One region of the Butyrivibrio sp. AE2032 genome, then DNA from elsewhere that is predicted to be linked to it. Evidence: predicted binding sites of a transcription regulator. Region 1 holds the regulator's gene; each other region holds the start of a gene.
The links. Region 1 encodes Rex, which represses fermentation and respiration genes when NADH is low (regulators of the CRP and FNR family bind a similar motif). Its sites were predicted from a motif close to ATTGTTAANTANTTAACAAT; they were not measured.

Region 1 (5,392 bases):
AAGTTAGTATTTCAGGCAGGGCTGCTACTATGTCTGTGGCAACCATGGAATATCTTCCAGCTGTCTCAGCGGCCTTATCCCCTGCTCTTCCGTGGATATAGGCTCCGGCTGCTGCAATATCAAATCCAGACAGTCCGGGAAGGCAAAGAGCCCCAAGTATTCCTGAGAGCACATCTCCCGATCCGGCAGTTGCCATACCATCATTTCCACTAACATTAATATAAATCTTTTTTTCGTTGCTGTCAGCAACTATGCTCCGGGCGTCCTTACAAAGGACAGTTCCGTGGATCTTCCCTGCAAGTTCCCTTGGATACTCCAAAAGATGTTCCTTGCACTCTTTAATGGGCTTTCCCATAAGCCTTGAAAACTCGCCCATATGAGGAGTTAAGATAAGATTCTTTTTCCCGGTTGCAAAATTCTCTGCAAGGCGCATCAGCTCTTTATCTTCAGCCAGGATATTAAGAGCATCCGCATCCGTCACAAGGCTCTTGTCATAATATTCCAGCATCACGGTCAAAAGTTCTTTTCCCTTGGCAGCTGTACCAATGCCGGGACCAATGACCGCCTGGGTGGACCATTCCATCAAAAGCCTTAGCTTATCCATTACGGGTTCAAAGTCCTCGTAGGTTTCCAACATAGCTTCCGGTAAAAGAGTCTTCACCGCCTCGGCATTTTCCGCCGCAGTAAAGATCCTGACCATTCCTGCTCCTGCCTTAAGTGCTGCAGATGCAGCAAGGAGGCAGGCTCCGCTTATGTCCTTGGAACCAGCTACAATAAGGACCTTCCCATTAGTTCCCTTGTTGGAATCCTTCCTTCTTTCAGGCAAAAGAGCTAAGGGCTCTCCATCATGAAATACCGCCAAAGGCTCTTTTCCAAGAAAACTCTCCTTAGTGATGCCGGCATCAGCTACCACCAGCTCTCCGCAGTACTCACAGCCCGGATAAAGGATCTGGCCAAGCTTCACCTGATTAAAGGTTACGGTCATATCTGCCTTGACAGCAGCTTCAAAAACCTGGCCGGTATCAGCGCTTACGCCTGAGGGCATATCCACCGAGATCAGAAAAATATCTTTTCCCATTTCCTCTTTGCATTTCTCGGTATATTTAACTGCCTCCAGAGCATCTCCCACAAGAGGCCTGGAAAGCCCGATGCCAAATAGCGCATCAACTATGATATCAAAATCAAATCCGTTTTTTCGCTCCTGAAGCCCCAAAAAGGTCTCAGTTACAATACCGTACTTCTCAGCTATCCTCAGCTGTTTAAGAAGAAGGTCCGTGGTCTTGGTCATATCCCCAATAATGCACTGGGTAACAAGATATCCCCTGGTCTTTAGTATTCTGCCGATGCAGACTCCATCTCCGCCGTTATTGCCAACCCCGGCAAGGATCAGAACCCTGTAGGGTCTTACGGCGTTTCGCGCTTTTTTCCAATCCTCAATCCGGCTTACAACCTCAAGGGAAGCCCTCTCCATGAGAATAGCCGTATCAACGCCAAAAACCTCCGAGGTATTTCGGTCCATTATCTTCATTTCCTGGCTTGAAAGGGCGTATTTCAATTATTTATCCTCCCCAACTAAGTAAGGCTGCCACCGGGCAGCCTTTAATTCAATCCGTATACTCGCTCTCGTCCCCGGAAAGCGGCCTTCTGACTGGATGTCTTCTGTTCGGATCATATTTGATATCAAAGATATCGATGACCTCGGGACCAAATATCTGATGCATGTAGGAATAGAGATTATAGTTCTCCATTTCAGCTTCCTGGAGCCTTATGACGTTCTTCTTAAGCTCCACTCTCACTTTGGAGATCCACTCATCCAGGCCCTTGATGTATTCAGTATTTTCATGAAGGGTCTCGTAGCAGGCCTTCATGGTCTCAATCATAAGATTGTAGTCCACCTCATATATTTCCCTGGAGAGATCCAAAAGCTCGTCATCATATCCTTTGAGCTTATCGTTACACTCATTGATGAGCCTGGTTCTTTCAGATATTTCTTTTTCTATTGCAGGTGAATTGCCTGCCTTGTTGGCCTGATCCCTAAGGGGCACGATCTCGGAAAGAAGCGTCTTTTTAAGCTTCTTGATCCTCTTGGTCTCCATGCGGATCTTGCCGTCACGCTCAACTAAAGCATTCAGTTCATCCGCCAGCTTTTCAATCTCAGGGGTCATCTCTGTCTGGGTAAACAGCTGATGCCACTTATTGTCCAGCGTCAGGATAGGGATACTCTTCCCCTCCAGTGCGGAGCTGTACACTCTATCATCTCTAGCCATCAGTTTCTCTCACTACGGTCTAATAGTTTTTTCGTACCTGCTTATATTATACGATAATTTCATCAAACTGTCAGATAAATGTACATTTTCTACCTGAATATTGTTAGGAACATCCAGATCAACGTGGGCAAAGTTCCATATAGCCTTGATTCCACACTGTGCAAGCTTATGTGCCATAGGCACAGCCTGATCCTTAGGAATGGTAAGAACAGCGATTTCAATATCATTAGCCCTTACAAACTCCTCCACCTCATCGATGGGTCTTACCTCCACGTCCCTTATCATGGTTCCGTAAAGGTCAGGATTGCAATCGAAAGCTCCCTTGAACACAAAACCTCTTCTGGTGAAGTTGGTATAACCGGCAATGGCCTTTCCAAGGTGGCCTGCGCCGATGATGACCAGAGAGTGCTGTCTGTCGATTCCAAGGATCTTACTGATCTCGTCATAGAGATAGTTTACATTGTAGCCGTAACCCTGCTGTCCAAAGCCACCGAAATTATTGAAGTCCTGTCTTATCTGGGAAGCTGTGACCTTCATGATGTCTGATAGTTCCTGGGATGAGATCCTCTCAACACCCTTTTCCTTAAGGTCCCCCAGGTATCTAAAGTAACGAGGCAATCTTGAAATGACCGCCTGAGATATTTCTTTATCCGCCATAACAATCTCCAAAAAGTTATAAGTTTGTTAAGTAAAACACAATTACATTATACGGGTGCGTTAAATAAATGTCAATTCTGGAAAAGCACAAAAAATCCCCCAACCATGGGATTTTCAGGGCCGGGGGAAAAGAAATTTTTATGGTACTTATGGCTTGAAATAGCTGATAGTTTCCTGCATGTCTCCAGCCAGTTCCTGAAGCTTTCCAGCAGACTCTGTAATAATTGCAAAGGTTGCGTTAAGTTCCTGCATGGAGGCGTTTGTTTCCTCGGAAGATGCTGCATTTTCTTCGGAAATAGCTGACAGATCGGAAATGATCTCAACCAGCTTATCCTTTGCATTTGTCAGCTGTTCAATATGACCTGCAATAGAGTCAGTTGAATTGGATACGTTGACAACGTTATCTGCCATGCTCTGCATGTTGGACTTGGTGTCATCCAACTGCTCTGACTGCTGAGCAAAATTGGCATTGAGCTTCTGCATTACTTCTACTGAAGCCTCGGAATCAGCCACAAGCTTTTCAACGATCTTCTTGATCTCCTCAGCGGAATTACTACTCTGTACAGCCAACTGTCCGATCTCAGTAGCAACAACTGCAAATCCCTTTCCTGCATCTCCTGCTCTTGCAGCCTCGATGGAAGCATTGAGAGAAAGGAGGTTGGTCTGGGATGCGATCTCTGTGATAGCCTGTGAGAACTTGGAGATCTCTTTTGCTGATTCGTTTGTAGAATCTATGGTCTGACCGATTTCCTGAACGGAAGCCTGTACCTCTGTACTCTGGGAAATAAGCTTTTCAAGAGCTTCCATAGCAGCCTCACAGGAGGTCTTCATCTCACTTGCGTAAGCATTGAGTTCCTCAACGTTGTCAGATACTTCATCAATATCTTTTCCGATAGCCTGTGTATTTCCTGCTGCAGTCTCAACGCTCTCAGCCTGGCTTACAGCACCCTTTGAAATCTCATCTACTGCCTCGCTTACCTGGCTTGATGCGTTGGATGCCTGGGAAGCTGAGTCGGAAAGCTCCGCTCCAGAGCGCTTCAGCTCACTGGACATATCCATGGTTGTTCTGATAACTTCGCCAAGCTTTTCTGAAAGGGTCCTGGCACCATCTGCAAGAAGTCCGATCTCATCATTTCTGTCAATGGAGGTCTCATCAATATTGAGGTTCAGCTGACCCTGAGAAAGAAGTCCCAGTTCATCAGCGATTGCTCTCATCTTTCCGGAGGACTTGTTTGCAACAACAATACCAACCGTTGATGTAGCTATTGTAATGATAAGGGAAATGATCACCATCTGAATTATGATCTGCATGATCTTGGTCTTTACGGAATCACTCTCTCTTCCTGCAAATACCATTCCTACAGCAGTTCCATCGCTGTTGAACAGAGGTGCATAGTAACAATAATAGTTTTCAGAAGTACCTGCAGGAATAGCCTTTAAAAAGTATTCCTGTTTGCTTCCAATAACATGAGATTTAACCGTATCTGATATGTTATAGCCAATAGCTTTATTTCCACTGCTGTCCTTCAATGTGGTAACTACTCTCTCAGTACCATAGAAAATAGAGTACTCGATTCCGGTCCCAGCTTTGAGCTGATCCATGATTTCCTCATACTCTGCCATGATGTCTTCTTCGCCCTTATATACACGGCCATCCACCATGGACCAGTCGCCATCCCAGACATTCTCCATCTCGCTGCCAATCTGCTTAACCGCAACTTTCAGCTCTTCCTGAACCAAGTTGTTATAGGTTTTACTAATTTCAATACCACTCATGATTGTAAGAGCTGTGGCAACTGCTACAATAGCAGCAACTGCAGCAAATATGAGCTTTTGGATCAGTTTACCCTTTCTTTCTCTGATTTCCATGGAAGCCTCCTTATCTCAAAAACATATTCTGTATTATGTGACAACTTCCTCATAATATCATGAATTAATTATACAATTTTTCGTTGCATAAGCGCGCAGCTCTTTATTAAATTTTGATAAAAAGGATTCGGTTTTAAGGTACAGACGTGAGTACATGTTACCATTCACGGTTTGGGGAAGCGATGCCCACAGGGAAGGGGAGAGTCTGGGAAAGCCGCGAGCAACAACTAAAAACACAAAATCTGAGCGTAGCAGCAAGCTGAAGAATTCATGTTCCATAAGCATTAGCACCTTCCAGCCTGCCCACGGACCCCAGGACGGCTCCTGAGTTTTCTCAGCTGTTATTTCCATTTCCTCACCGTACGCAAACGAAACGTTTCTTTAACATTCCTGCAGTTTTTATAATATTACGCATGCTCGCTTGCAGGGCTTTATAATGATGCATGCCTCAAATGGTCATGGGGGTGCATTGCACCCAAGAGGGTTATGGAGCTACTCTCTCAAGGCGCGCTGGAAAACTATAATCTCTTACAGGTGACGAGCGCGCTTTGAAGAGATGGCTCCATAACCCTCTTTGTGCTCGCCTTGCGAGCCATGAC
Region 2 (5,392 bases), 680 kb from region 1:
TTTTGTGTTTTTAGTTGTTGCTCGCGGCTTTCCCAGACTCTCCCCTTCCCTGTGGGCATCGCTTCCCCAAACCGTGAATGGTAACCAAGGTGGCCCCCCAGGCCTAAAACATCACGAAAAAAGAAGCCAGAGGACAGCAACACTGTCCTTTGGCTTTCTGACAAACATATTATCAATAGTTCTGGGCTTTCTCTTCGCCGTTCAGTACACGTAGTGCGCCCTGAGCAAGTGCAAGGAGTTCATCCTCTCCAGGATAAACTGTAACTGGGCAGATCCAGTCAACGCGCTCTTTGATCTTGTCGGTGATGACCTGGCCATAAGCGATTCCGCCGGTAAGGATGATCTGGTCAACCTTGCCCTTAAGAACTGTTGCGCAGGCACCGATGTTCTTGCAGATCTGATAGATGAAAGCTTCACGTACAAGGTTGGCCTTCTCGTTGCCTTCCTCGCACATCTTGTTAACTTCTCTCATGTCGTTGGTTCCAAGGTAAGCGTTAAGTCCGCCGTAACCAACGATCTTTTTCTTCATCTCGTCGTAGGTGTACTTTCCTGAGAAGCACATATCTACAAGAGCCTTTGCGGGAATTCCGTTAGCTCTTTCTGGTGAGAAAGCACCGTCTCCGTTAAGAGCTGCGTAAACGTCGATCATCTTGCCGTTCTTATGAACGCCTGTTGATGTACCGCCGCCCATGTGAACAACGATAACGCTGATCTCGTCATATTTCTTTCCGATCTCTTTTGCATATCTTCTGGCAACAGCCTTCTGATTAAGAGGATGGTCGATAGAAACACGCTCGATCTCTGGAACACCAGAGATTCTTGCTACAGGCTCCATCTCGTCAACTACAACAGGGTCAACTATAAATGAAGGAACGCCGATCTCGTCGCCGATCTCTCTGGCAAGGATTCCGCCAAGGTTAGAAGCATGCTGTCCCTGAACGCCCTTTCTGAGGTCCTCTAAAAGTGCATCTGTGCACTCGTAAGTTCCGCCAGGGATTGGGCGAAGAAGTCCGCCTCTACCCACAATAACGTTGAAGCTCTTTATATCAATGTTCTCCTTCTTCAGGAAATCAAGGATGATATTCTTGCGGAAGTCCTTCTGGTCAATGATTGTAGCATAGGACTCGATCTCCTCTGTGCTGTGACGGAGAGTCTCTTCTTTTGTAAGTGTCTCGTCCTCGAAGATACCGATCTTTGTAGATGTTGAACCGGGATTGATGATTAAGCTCTTTACCATGATTATTCTCCTTTATTGTTTGCTGCTACTACAGCTGCAAGTGCAATTGAATTAACCTTAACTTCTACAGAGTCTGATCTTGATGTAAGGATAACCGGAGCCTTTGTTCCAGTAAGGATGTTTCCGTTCTTTACCTGTGCAAGACGAACGATAGTCTTGTATGTAAGATTTCCGGCGTGGATATCAGGGAAAAGAAGTATATCCGCGTCGCCTACGATCTTCCTGTCCTCAGCGCCTGCTTTGTGCTTTGCAGCCTCAGGATCGATGGCAAGGTCCATGGAAAGAGGTCCGTCAACGATGCAGTTCTTGATCTCGCCCTCTTCATTAAGTCTTGTGAGCTCTGCTGCCTCAACGGTAACAGGCATCTTAGGATTAACAACTTCAACTGCTGCAAGAGGAGCAACCTTAGGGCACTCAACGCCGCAAGCTCTTGCTACATCTACTGTATATTCAATGATAACTTTCTTGTCCTCAAGTGTTGGATATGGCATGAAAGCAACGTCTGTAAGGAAAAGAAGACGGTCAATGCCGGGGATTTCAAATACGCAAACGTGTGAAAGTGGACGGCCTGTACGAAGTCCAACCTCTTTATCAAGAACGCTCTTAAGGAAGTCCTTGGACTCAAGTGAACCCTTCATATAAATGTCAGCCTTGCCATCGTGTACAAGTGATACTGCTGTGCGAGCTGCCTCGATTGTATCCTTCACATCGATGATCTCATAATCAGCAGGATTCATGGAAAGCTGAGCCATGATCTCCTCAATCTTCTCCTTGTCGCCAACAAGAATAGCCTCAACGATTCCTCTCTCCTTTGCAACCTTAACGGCCTCAAGCACGTGAGAATCCTGAGCTACTGCTACTGACATCTTCTTGGTTGATGCAGTCTTAAGCTTAGCTAAAATGTCATCAAAGTTCTTACTCATAATTGGAATACCCTCCATAAAAACAAGTGTACTTGCGACCATTTTTATCCCGGCCGCCATATGATAAAATTTTAACACTACATACCCGATAATGCAATGACGTTATTACATTCCCACCAGGTCAAAAGCCTTGAAGGAAACTATAAGTCTGTAATCCCGTTCCGGATTTCTGTACTTGATAAGGACAGTTCGTTTGGACATGTGGTAGTACCAGCCTTCCTGCGCAGCTTCAAACTTGTTGAAATTCAGGAAATGAGGCAGCTCTTCCGATGCAGACTGCTCCCCTGCAGGGGCCATTTTTCCGCCGCTGCTCTCAGCGCACTTGAGCCAGACATTTACCGGCGCCTTATCCTTTCGGTTCATCTCCACCAGCATGTCCTTCACAGGATTTTCGTAGCTTCCCTCAAATTTAAAGTCCACGTCCACCACATCAAAGCCTTTCATGGTAATGTGGGTCTTGCAGAACTTTCCAGCCAGGTAATCATTGGAAACTCCGTCATCCTCGTAGAGAGTGAAGCGGCTCTCGCCCTCAAATGGTGCCAGATACAGGTGAAGTCCTGTGACCTTGTCTTTTTCCAGATTCATGGGCTGATTCAGGGCAAAAGGAATAATGGCACCTTCCCTGATAAACATAGGTATAGTCTCTAGATCAGCATGAACCGGACCAATCTGTCCGCCATCATGGCAGGTGAAATCATCATTCATGTCGTACCAACAACATCCTGAAGGCAAGTATACATTTCGGGAATCAGCCCCCTCCTCCAGAACGTTGGCCACAAGGATATCACGACCAAACATAAACTCATCATCTATAGCCGGTGCAATGGCGTCCCCCTGGAACTCGTAGACCAAAGGTCTCATGATGGGCGCTCCGCTCCTTGACGCCTCATACTCTAACGAATACAGATAAGGCGACATGCGATATCTGAACAGGATCAACTCCCTGATAAGCTCTGTTGCCTCAGGATACATCCAAGGCTCAGTCACCGTGTTGTCATCGGAAGCAGAATGAATGGAAAACCTGGCTGGAAAATTCCGTTCTGTATCCATCTTATGAACAGCTCTTTTGATGGCACAGGTCCTGCAAATCCGCCTATGTCCGCTCCTTCGTTGGGCTGCCCCGAAAGCCCCATCCCCAATATGGTAGGAAGGTTTGCCCGAAGAGTCGCCCAGCTTGTATAGTTGTCGCCACACCAGGTCTGGGCGTAGCGCTGTATTCCTGCTGCCCCGGCTCTGCAAACTGAATATGGACGTGCGTTTTTGTTATGCTCACAGATTGCTTCGTTGCTAAGCTTACACATGAGATTAGCCATAATGGGTTTCAGCGCCCCAATGGTAGAGCCTTTTCCGTCAAAAGAGATTTCTGCGTCTTTATCAAGAAGTCCATCATATTCACAGTTATCGTTCCAGATTGAGGTTACGCCTTTTTCAATGAGCGCCTCCTTAAGGCACTTCTTCCAAAGTTCCCGTGCCTTAGGATTAGTGAAATCCCAATATGCCCCTTCGCCGCCCCACCAGCGGCCCAAAGCTGTAGTATCATCGGCGCATGTCCGCCCATTCTCAAGTATGCCTGTTTTTTCATCTTGTCTGCAGACATTCATGTCATCTGTCTGCTTCGCAGTCTTCACGAAAACGCCTGCATCCTCGAATTCTTTAAACCGCGGATGTTCAAGGAGCACGCCGGGCTTTACGTTTGGTACATTAGGTGCGCCAGCTTCTGCCATGGCTTTGAAATAGCCTTCCGGATCCTTAAATCTTTCGCTGTTCCAGCAGAATACGCAGCGCTTACCGCCAGATCCAACAGCTGATCTGTCTTTGTTTCCGCCATCAGAAGCCGCGCCAGCCCCGGAACAATCCACCGTCGTGTAGCCTGATGACAGATGAAATCCATCTATCGGAAAGCCTTCCTCGCGGACCGTGTCCACGAATTCCAACAGCGCTTCATCACAGTCCTTGGGAAGCTCCGCATAGTACATGGATGACCCCTGATAGCCTAAAGCTCTTTTTGGCAAAAGAGCCGGGCGCCCGGTCAAAAGGGTATAGTTATCAATAATCCTTGAAATCCTGTTGCCACCGATAAGGAAGATATCCAGGTCTCCCCCGTCTGCCCTGAAGTAGCTGTATCTTGGGAAATAGTTGGATTTCTCGCATCCCATGTTGAACTCAGACTCGTAGAAATTGTGGTAGAAAACTCCAACAGCCTTCTTGGATGCCTGATCCAATCTTATATAGAAGGGAATATGCTTGTAGAGAGTGTCCGCGCTCCAGGCATCGTACCCAAAGCTGTCAGTAGCTCTTTCCCGAAGGAAGGACTTGTTCTTATTCAAAGGCCCGGTCTTCTCCCCGAAGCCATAGAAGAAATCCCCTTCATTCATGCGGGTATAAGAAGTCAGCCTGTTATTGGAATCCTTTGTAAAGGCCATGAGCCCTGCTGTTGAGTACAGCTCATCTCCTTCCATGTCCTTTAGTTCCAACGCGAAAGGCTCTTTTGTCACAGTTAATGTAAGACTCTTTGTGGCAAAAGAAATATCGCCGTCACTTTCCTCTATTGCCGGCTCCACAGGCTTTACCCTGGTCCTCTCGCCTTCAAACAAGAAGTCCAGCCTATCCTCCCAGGCCGTAGTCATCAGCACATAGGACTCCTGCGGAAACTCCCGCTCAAAGGAGCACCTTACCCTAATGATCTCATCAGTAAGAAAATGTATCTGCACATCCGCATTATCGCCGTGAAGAATGAACGAGCCCTCGCCTCTCTCACTGCTGTCTATTCTATTAAGAATATTCATAGGAATACCTCCTGCACCATATCATTATATCACCTTGGAATGTGGATGACGGCGCAACTTCAGCATGGTAAAATAGATATATCTTTTTTAGAGAACGGAGGATACTTATGGGTAAAGTCTTTCATGTTGATCACCAGATCGCGAACAAGAACGTAGAGGACTCCATCACTGAATGGACCAGAGTTGTAAGATACTCTGATATCAACAGCGAGGACAGACTCTTTGGGGGAACACTTATGTCCTGGCTGGACGAGGTTGCAGGAATCGTTGCCACAAGGCACTCAGGAAACCCTGTTACTACAGCAGCCATCGACAATATGCAGTTCAAGCAGGGGGCAAAGCTTGACGACATCATTGTAATAATTGGAAAGATCACCCACGTGGGCAAAACCTCAATGGAAGTTCGAGTTGACACCTACGTAGAGGACAGAAGAAACGGAATGAGG
Region 3 (5,392 bases), on a different contig from region 1:
GTAATATATATTAAAGAAGACAAGTACCAATATGATATTCATTCCCTTTTCAAAGCATTTTATCCCGACGAGGATGTCAGGGTAATTGTAGGAGAAAAGGGCTTTAACGCTGAAAAAGAAAAGGATGTTTCACCTGAGGATGAAATATCCTTTATTGATGTAGATAAGAGTAAGAATGACCTCAAAAAGGATATTTACCTTACACTTTCAGAAAAGACCGGTAAAATCCTTCCCTGGGGAGATCTTACCGGAATTCGTCCCACCAGGATAGCCATGAACCTGGTTGATGAAGGCAAAAGTGATGAAGAGATCTTTCGGTATATGAAGGATACTTATCTTGTCAGCGATGAGAAGATAAACTTAAGCATTGACATCGCCAGAAGAGAGAAGCAGGTTTTAAAAGACATTGATTATCAGAATGGATACAGTCTGTACATTGGAATACCATTCTGTCCTACAACCTGTTTTTATTGTTCATTTACTTCGTATCCAATAGGAGCATTTAAAGGAATTGTTGATGATTACATTTCCTGCCTGAAAAAAGAGATTGATTATGTGGCGAAGGATTTTGCCGGAAAGACCCTTGATACTGTTTATATTGGAGGAGGAACACCCACAACCCTTGAACCTGATCAGATTCGAGAGCTTATAGGTTATCTCAGGGAAAGAGTTGATCTTTCTCATGTAAAAGAGTTTACGGTTGAATCAGGGCGTCCGGACTCCATTACCAGAGAGAAGCTAAAGGCTATGAAGGAGATGGGGGTTACCAGAATATCGGTAAATCCTCAGACCATGAGCGATGCTACTCTAAGGGTTATTGGAAGACAGCATACGGTGGCGCAGCTTATTGATTCCTTCAACATGGCAAGGGAAGAGGACTTTGACAATATCAATATGGATATTATCTTAGGGCTCCCCGGAGAAGATGCATCAGATGTTCAACATACGATAGATGAGATAAAGAAACTTGGTCCTGATGATCTGACTGTTCATTCACTGGCTATTAAGCGTGGTTCCAGGCTTTTTGAAGCTATCAGGGAAAGAGAACTCAGGGGCGAAATGAAGACCACCATGCTGGAATCCATGAACAACACCGGAGAGATGATGGAGATTGCAAGGAAGGGCGCCTTAGATCTTGGACTTGAACCTTATTATCTCTACAGGCAAAAGAACATCAGTGGTAATTTTGAGAATACAGGATATGCAAGACCGGGAAAAGCCGGTATATATAATATTCTGATAAATGAGGAAGTCCAGTCAATTGTTGCACTTGGAGCCGGAACGGTCACCAAGAGAGTTTATGGTGAGGGTGGCAGGATAGAACGTTGCGACAATGTAAAAGATGTCAAACTCTACATGGACAATATTGAAGAGATGATTGACAGAAAGAGGAAACTTTTTGCATAAGAGGGGGAAGCGTTTAAACTGCATATTGTTAAGCCTTGTGGCATTTCTACTTATGACGGGATTTGCATTCAAACCTGCCAAAGAAAGTGACTATCCTTTTGGGGCAGGCGTTTTCTCTTATGATCATCTTCCTAACGAGGCTGATATAAGGTGTATGAAGGAGAATGATATCACGGAAGTTTATCAGTACATTGCTCCGGAAATATCTGATGAGGAAGTGCATCGTTTTCTGAAAGAAATGGCAGTAAATGGTATTGACGTTTACGTCCTAGCCGGTGAACCGGAATGGTGCTATGAAGAGAACTATGCCAGCATGAAAACGGTTCTGGATAGGACAAGATCTTTCAATATGGGATTAAGTAAAAAACATAAGATCAAAGGCGTTGTTTTTGATATTGAGCCATATCTTTTGAAAAAATGGCACAACATCCCGGATGAACTCCTTGAACAGTACACCAATAATGTAGTTAAGGTCATGGAGGAGAGGGCAGAGGATGAGGTTCCTTTGAGCGTTTATCTTTGTGTACCGTATTCCTATGATACTTCAGGAAGGGAAAAGGTGCTTAGACAGCTGGTCAGTGAAACTGATGGCGTAATTGTCATGAACTATTATAAGGGCTCAGAGAAAGAGAATATAAAAAGAGAAGCAGCTCTTGCCAGATGGTACAAGAAACGTATCATCAATGCTTATGAGCTTCAGCCGGGGCTTCTTTCACAGACCAATAATTCTATCACTTATTACAAGGATGGTATTGATGCTGTTAATGATAATTACCAGGATCTTATAAGTGAATATTCCCATCATGATATGGGGATCGCTTTTCACACTTTGGAATATCTACGGGCATTGACTCTGCAAAACTCTGAAAAGAAGAAATAAAACGATATTACAAAAGTAAATTTATTTGATTTAGAAGATTAGTGATTTGTGGGAAACCGTTTTTTTTAAAACAGTGCCCCGTTTTATACAAATTTTAGTAAATTAATATTGATAATAATTGTGCAATATGCTATACTGAGTTAGTTAGTTAAATATTGCACAATTTAAAATTAAAGCAATATAAAAGGAGGTTTTTAAGTATGTTATTCCAACTCTATGGAAGCAGTGCTCCAATGCAGCTCATTGGATGGGTACTGGTGTTTGTGGGACTTATTCTCATGAACGAGATTGGCCGTAGGACCAAGGCTGGCGGAATGTTAGTTTTCGTCATCATTCCTACAATTCTTACAGTTTACTTTATTCTTGCACATCTTGGTATGTTTGGTGGAAAAGCAAATCCTACTGTTGCATACATGGATGGCTGGTTCCATTATTTCAAGCTTTATGCTGCTGATATTGGCTGCGTAGGCTTCATGATGATCAAGTACAAATGGGGCATCGGCAAGGAGAAATGGTTCAAGTGGTTCCCTTGGTTCATCGTTGCTGCTAACATCATGATCGCTAACGTTTCTGATATGGAGTCTGCTCTTGCAGCATTCAAGATCACTGGCGACTTCTCAGGCGCTTGGTGGGCATCAAACGAAGGCGTATTCATCTATGGTGGATGGTGGAACATTGTTAACGCTCTTGCGGGTATGATCAACATCTTCTGCATGACAGGATGTATTCACCTTTATTCTTCAAAGGATAAGAACCACGCAGATATGCTTTGGCCTGATATGACAGTATGGTTCATCCTTGCTTATGATGTATGGAACTTTGAGTACACATACCTCAACCTTCCTACACACACATGGTACTGTGGTGTTGCACTTCTTCTTGCTCCTACATTTGCTAACGCTTTCTGGAACAAGGGTGCTTGGATCCAGAACCGTGCTAACACACTTGCTATCTGGTGCATGTGGGCTCAGGTTGTTCCTACATTCCAGCTTATTGGTAAGTTCCAGGCAGCTCTTCCTTCAGTTTACGGTGGAGCTACAGCTGCTGGTGTTAACACTGAGATGCTTTACAACTCAGCTATGCAGATCTATCAGAGCGGCGCAGGTAAGACTGCTGCAGCAGGTGAGGCTATTTCGGCACTTGGAATCACAGCTAATCCTACAGCTCAGGGTGTTGTTGCAGTTCTTTCAATTGCAATCAATGTAATCTGCATCGCAGAGATTATCAAGAGATCTGTTAAGATGGGCAAGAACCCTTATGCTAACGAAGTATTTGTTGGAACTAAGGACTTCGACCTTGCTATGGAGCGCGCAGAGGTATAAATGGATAACGTTAGAGTTATAGAAGTAAAGAGAAGCATCTTTGAAAGTAATGATAAGGATGCTGATAAACTCAGGGGTGAACTTAAGGAGTCTAAGACATTTCTTTTGAACCTTATGTCCAGTCCCGGATCAGGTAAGACAACAACTCTTACCAGAACAATTGAGGCCCTTAAGGACAAGTACAGGATCGGTGTTATGGAAGCTGATATCGACTCTGATGTTGATGCTAAGACAATTGCAACAACTGGAGTTAAAGCGATCCAGCTTCATACAGGTGGAATGTGCCATCTTGATGCCGACATGACAAGGCAGGGTATCAAGGAGCTTGGTGTTGAGGATGTGGATTTTGCCATCCTTGAGAATGTAGGAAACCTTGTATGTCCTGCAGAGTTTGATACAGGAAGCACCAAGAATGCCATGATCCTTTCAGTTCCCGAGGGACATGATAAGCCACTTAAGTATCCACTGATGTTCTCCATTTGTGATGTGGTTCTCATCAACAAGATTGATGTTATTCCATATTTCGATTTCGACATGGAGAAATGTAAGGAGTACATCCTTATGCGTAACCCTAAGGCTAAGATAATTCCTATCTGTGCCAAGACAGGGGAAGGCATAAATGAGTGGGCAGATTGGCTTTCAGAGCAGATCGATGCTCAGATGAAATAATATTATTTAGGCAATGAGACTATGGAGATGCCGGACGATAAACATGGGGAAGTTTATCTTTATCCTTGTATTATCGCCCGGTATTTTTCGCTCAAAATGTAACTATTTGTTTGTTTGAAGAAAAGGTTATTTAGGATAGAACTATGCATGAACTTGGAGTTGTTTTCCGCATAATTGATGACCTTACTGATCTTGGTAAGGAAAATGAACTGGAGAAGATCCATTCAGTAACTATTCAGCTGGGAGAGGTTTCAGGAGTTGTTCCATCTCTTTTAACTGATGCTTGGAAGTGGGCAGCTGACAGAACTGAACTAATGAAGGATGCTGAGCTTATTATTGAGACTCTTCCTGCAGTCACGTTTTGTGAGGATTGTAAGAGCGAATATGAGACAGTAACATATGGCAAGATATGTCCAAAATGTGGCAGTGAACACACCTATCTCTTAAAGGGCAATGAATTTTTGATAAAAGAGATAGCAGCCACTTGATATAGATTAAACGCTTATAATTTTAGAAAGTAGAGGGTAGAGTAGATGGATATGAATAATTTTGATATGAACGATCTGATGACTCCTTATTCTCTTGATCCAAATCGTAACAAAAAGGATCCAAGAGCAGGGATCATTCCTGAAACCGTTGATATGAATGCGCCTTTCCGTGAGCCACTGGCAAGGTTCTCAAAGGCTGTAACAGACAGAAAAGAGATCAAGCTTGGCCTTGAGAAGATCACAAAAGAGAGCCCTGAGTATTGGGGCCTTTACAACCTGATCACAGATGAGCAGTGTGAGATCGCTCTTAAGCTTGAAAAGCGTAAGCCAAAGACTTTCGAGCAGATTGCAGCTCTTTGTACTAATTATTCCAAGGAAGAGCTTCAGAAGCAGCTTGATGAGATGTCTTATAACGGCGTTATCGAGTGGAACTATGAGAATCCTAAGCATGAGAAGCAGTATGTACTTCCTATGTACGTTCCCGGATCAGCTGAGTTCGGTAACATGAACCACAAAGTTTTAGAGGCACATCCTGAGGCTGGTGCTTTCTTTGAGAGAATGAGCCGTATTCCTCTTGAGGGTCTTACACACATGGTTCCTATGGGCGGAGCCGGTGTTGGTATGCA

Region 2: ptb (phosphate butyryltransferase) is a predicted target of Rex. The motif match lies at 2,220-2,239, and genes of this name have one in related genera.
Region 3: BO18_RS29690 (DUF5692 family protein) is a predicted target of Rex. The motif match lies at 2,432-2,451, and genes of this name have one in related genera.

What each region holds. Positions count from the first base shown of each region.
Region 1 is NZ_JNLF01000003.1:2,688,307-2,693,698, reverse strand. Features, by position in the region: gene BO18_RS13600 (bifunctional ADP-dependent NAD(P)H-hydrate dehydratase/NAD(P)H-hydrate epimerase) at 1-1,555, opposite strand, end outside; gene BO18_RS13595 (hypothetical protein) at 1,605-2,267, opposite strand; gene BO18_RS13590 (redox-sensing transcriptional repressor Rex) at 2,280-2,924, opposite strand; gene BO18_RS13585 (methyl-accepting chemotaxis protein) at 3,072-4,793, opposite strand.
Region 2 is NZ_JNLF01000003.1:2,007,587-2,012,978, reverse strand. Features, by position in the region: gene buk (butyrate kinase) at 173-1,237, opposite strand; gene ptb (phosphate butyryltransferase) at 1,240-2,160, opposite strand; gene BO18_RS36495 (DUF5110 domain-containing protein) at 2,266-2,745, opposite strand; partial or broken gene BO18_RS10900 (TIM-barrel domain-containing protein) at 2,827-4,946, opposite strand; gene BO18_RS10895 (acyl-CoA thioesterase) at 5,054-5,392, shown strand, end outside.
Region 3 is NZ_JNLF01000006.1:307,577-312,968, reverse strand. Features, by position in the region: gene hemZ (coproporphyrinogen dehydrogenase HemZ) at 1-1,407, shown strand, start outside; gene BO18_RS29695 (hypothetical protein) at 1,400-2,287, shown strand; gene BO18_RS29690 (DUF5692 family protein) at 2,488-3,609, shown strand; gene hypB (hydrogenase nickel incorporation protein HypB) at 3,610-4,278, shown strand; gene BO18_RS29680 (hydrogenase maturation nickel metallochaperone HypA) at 4,422-4,766, shown strand; gene BO18_RS29675 (FAD-dependent oxidoreductase) at 4,920-5,392, shown strand, end outside.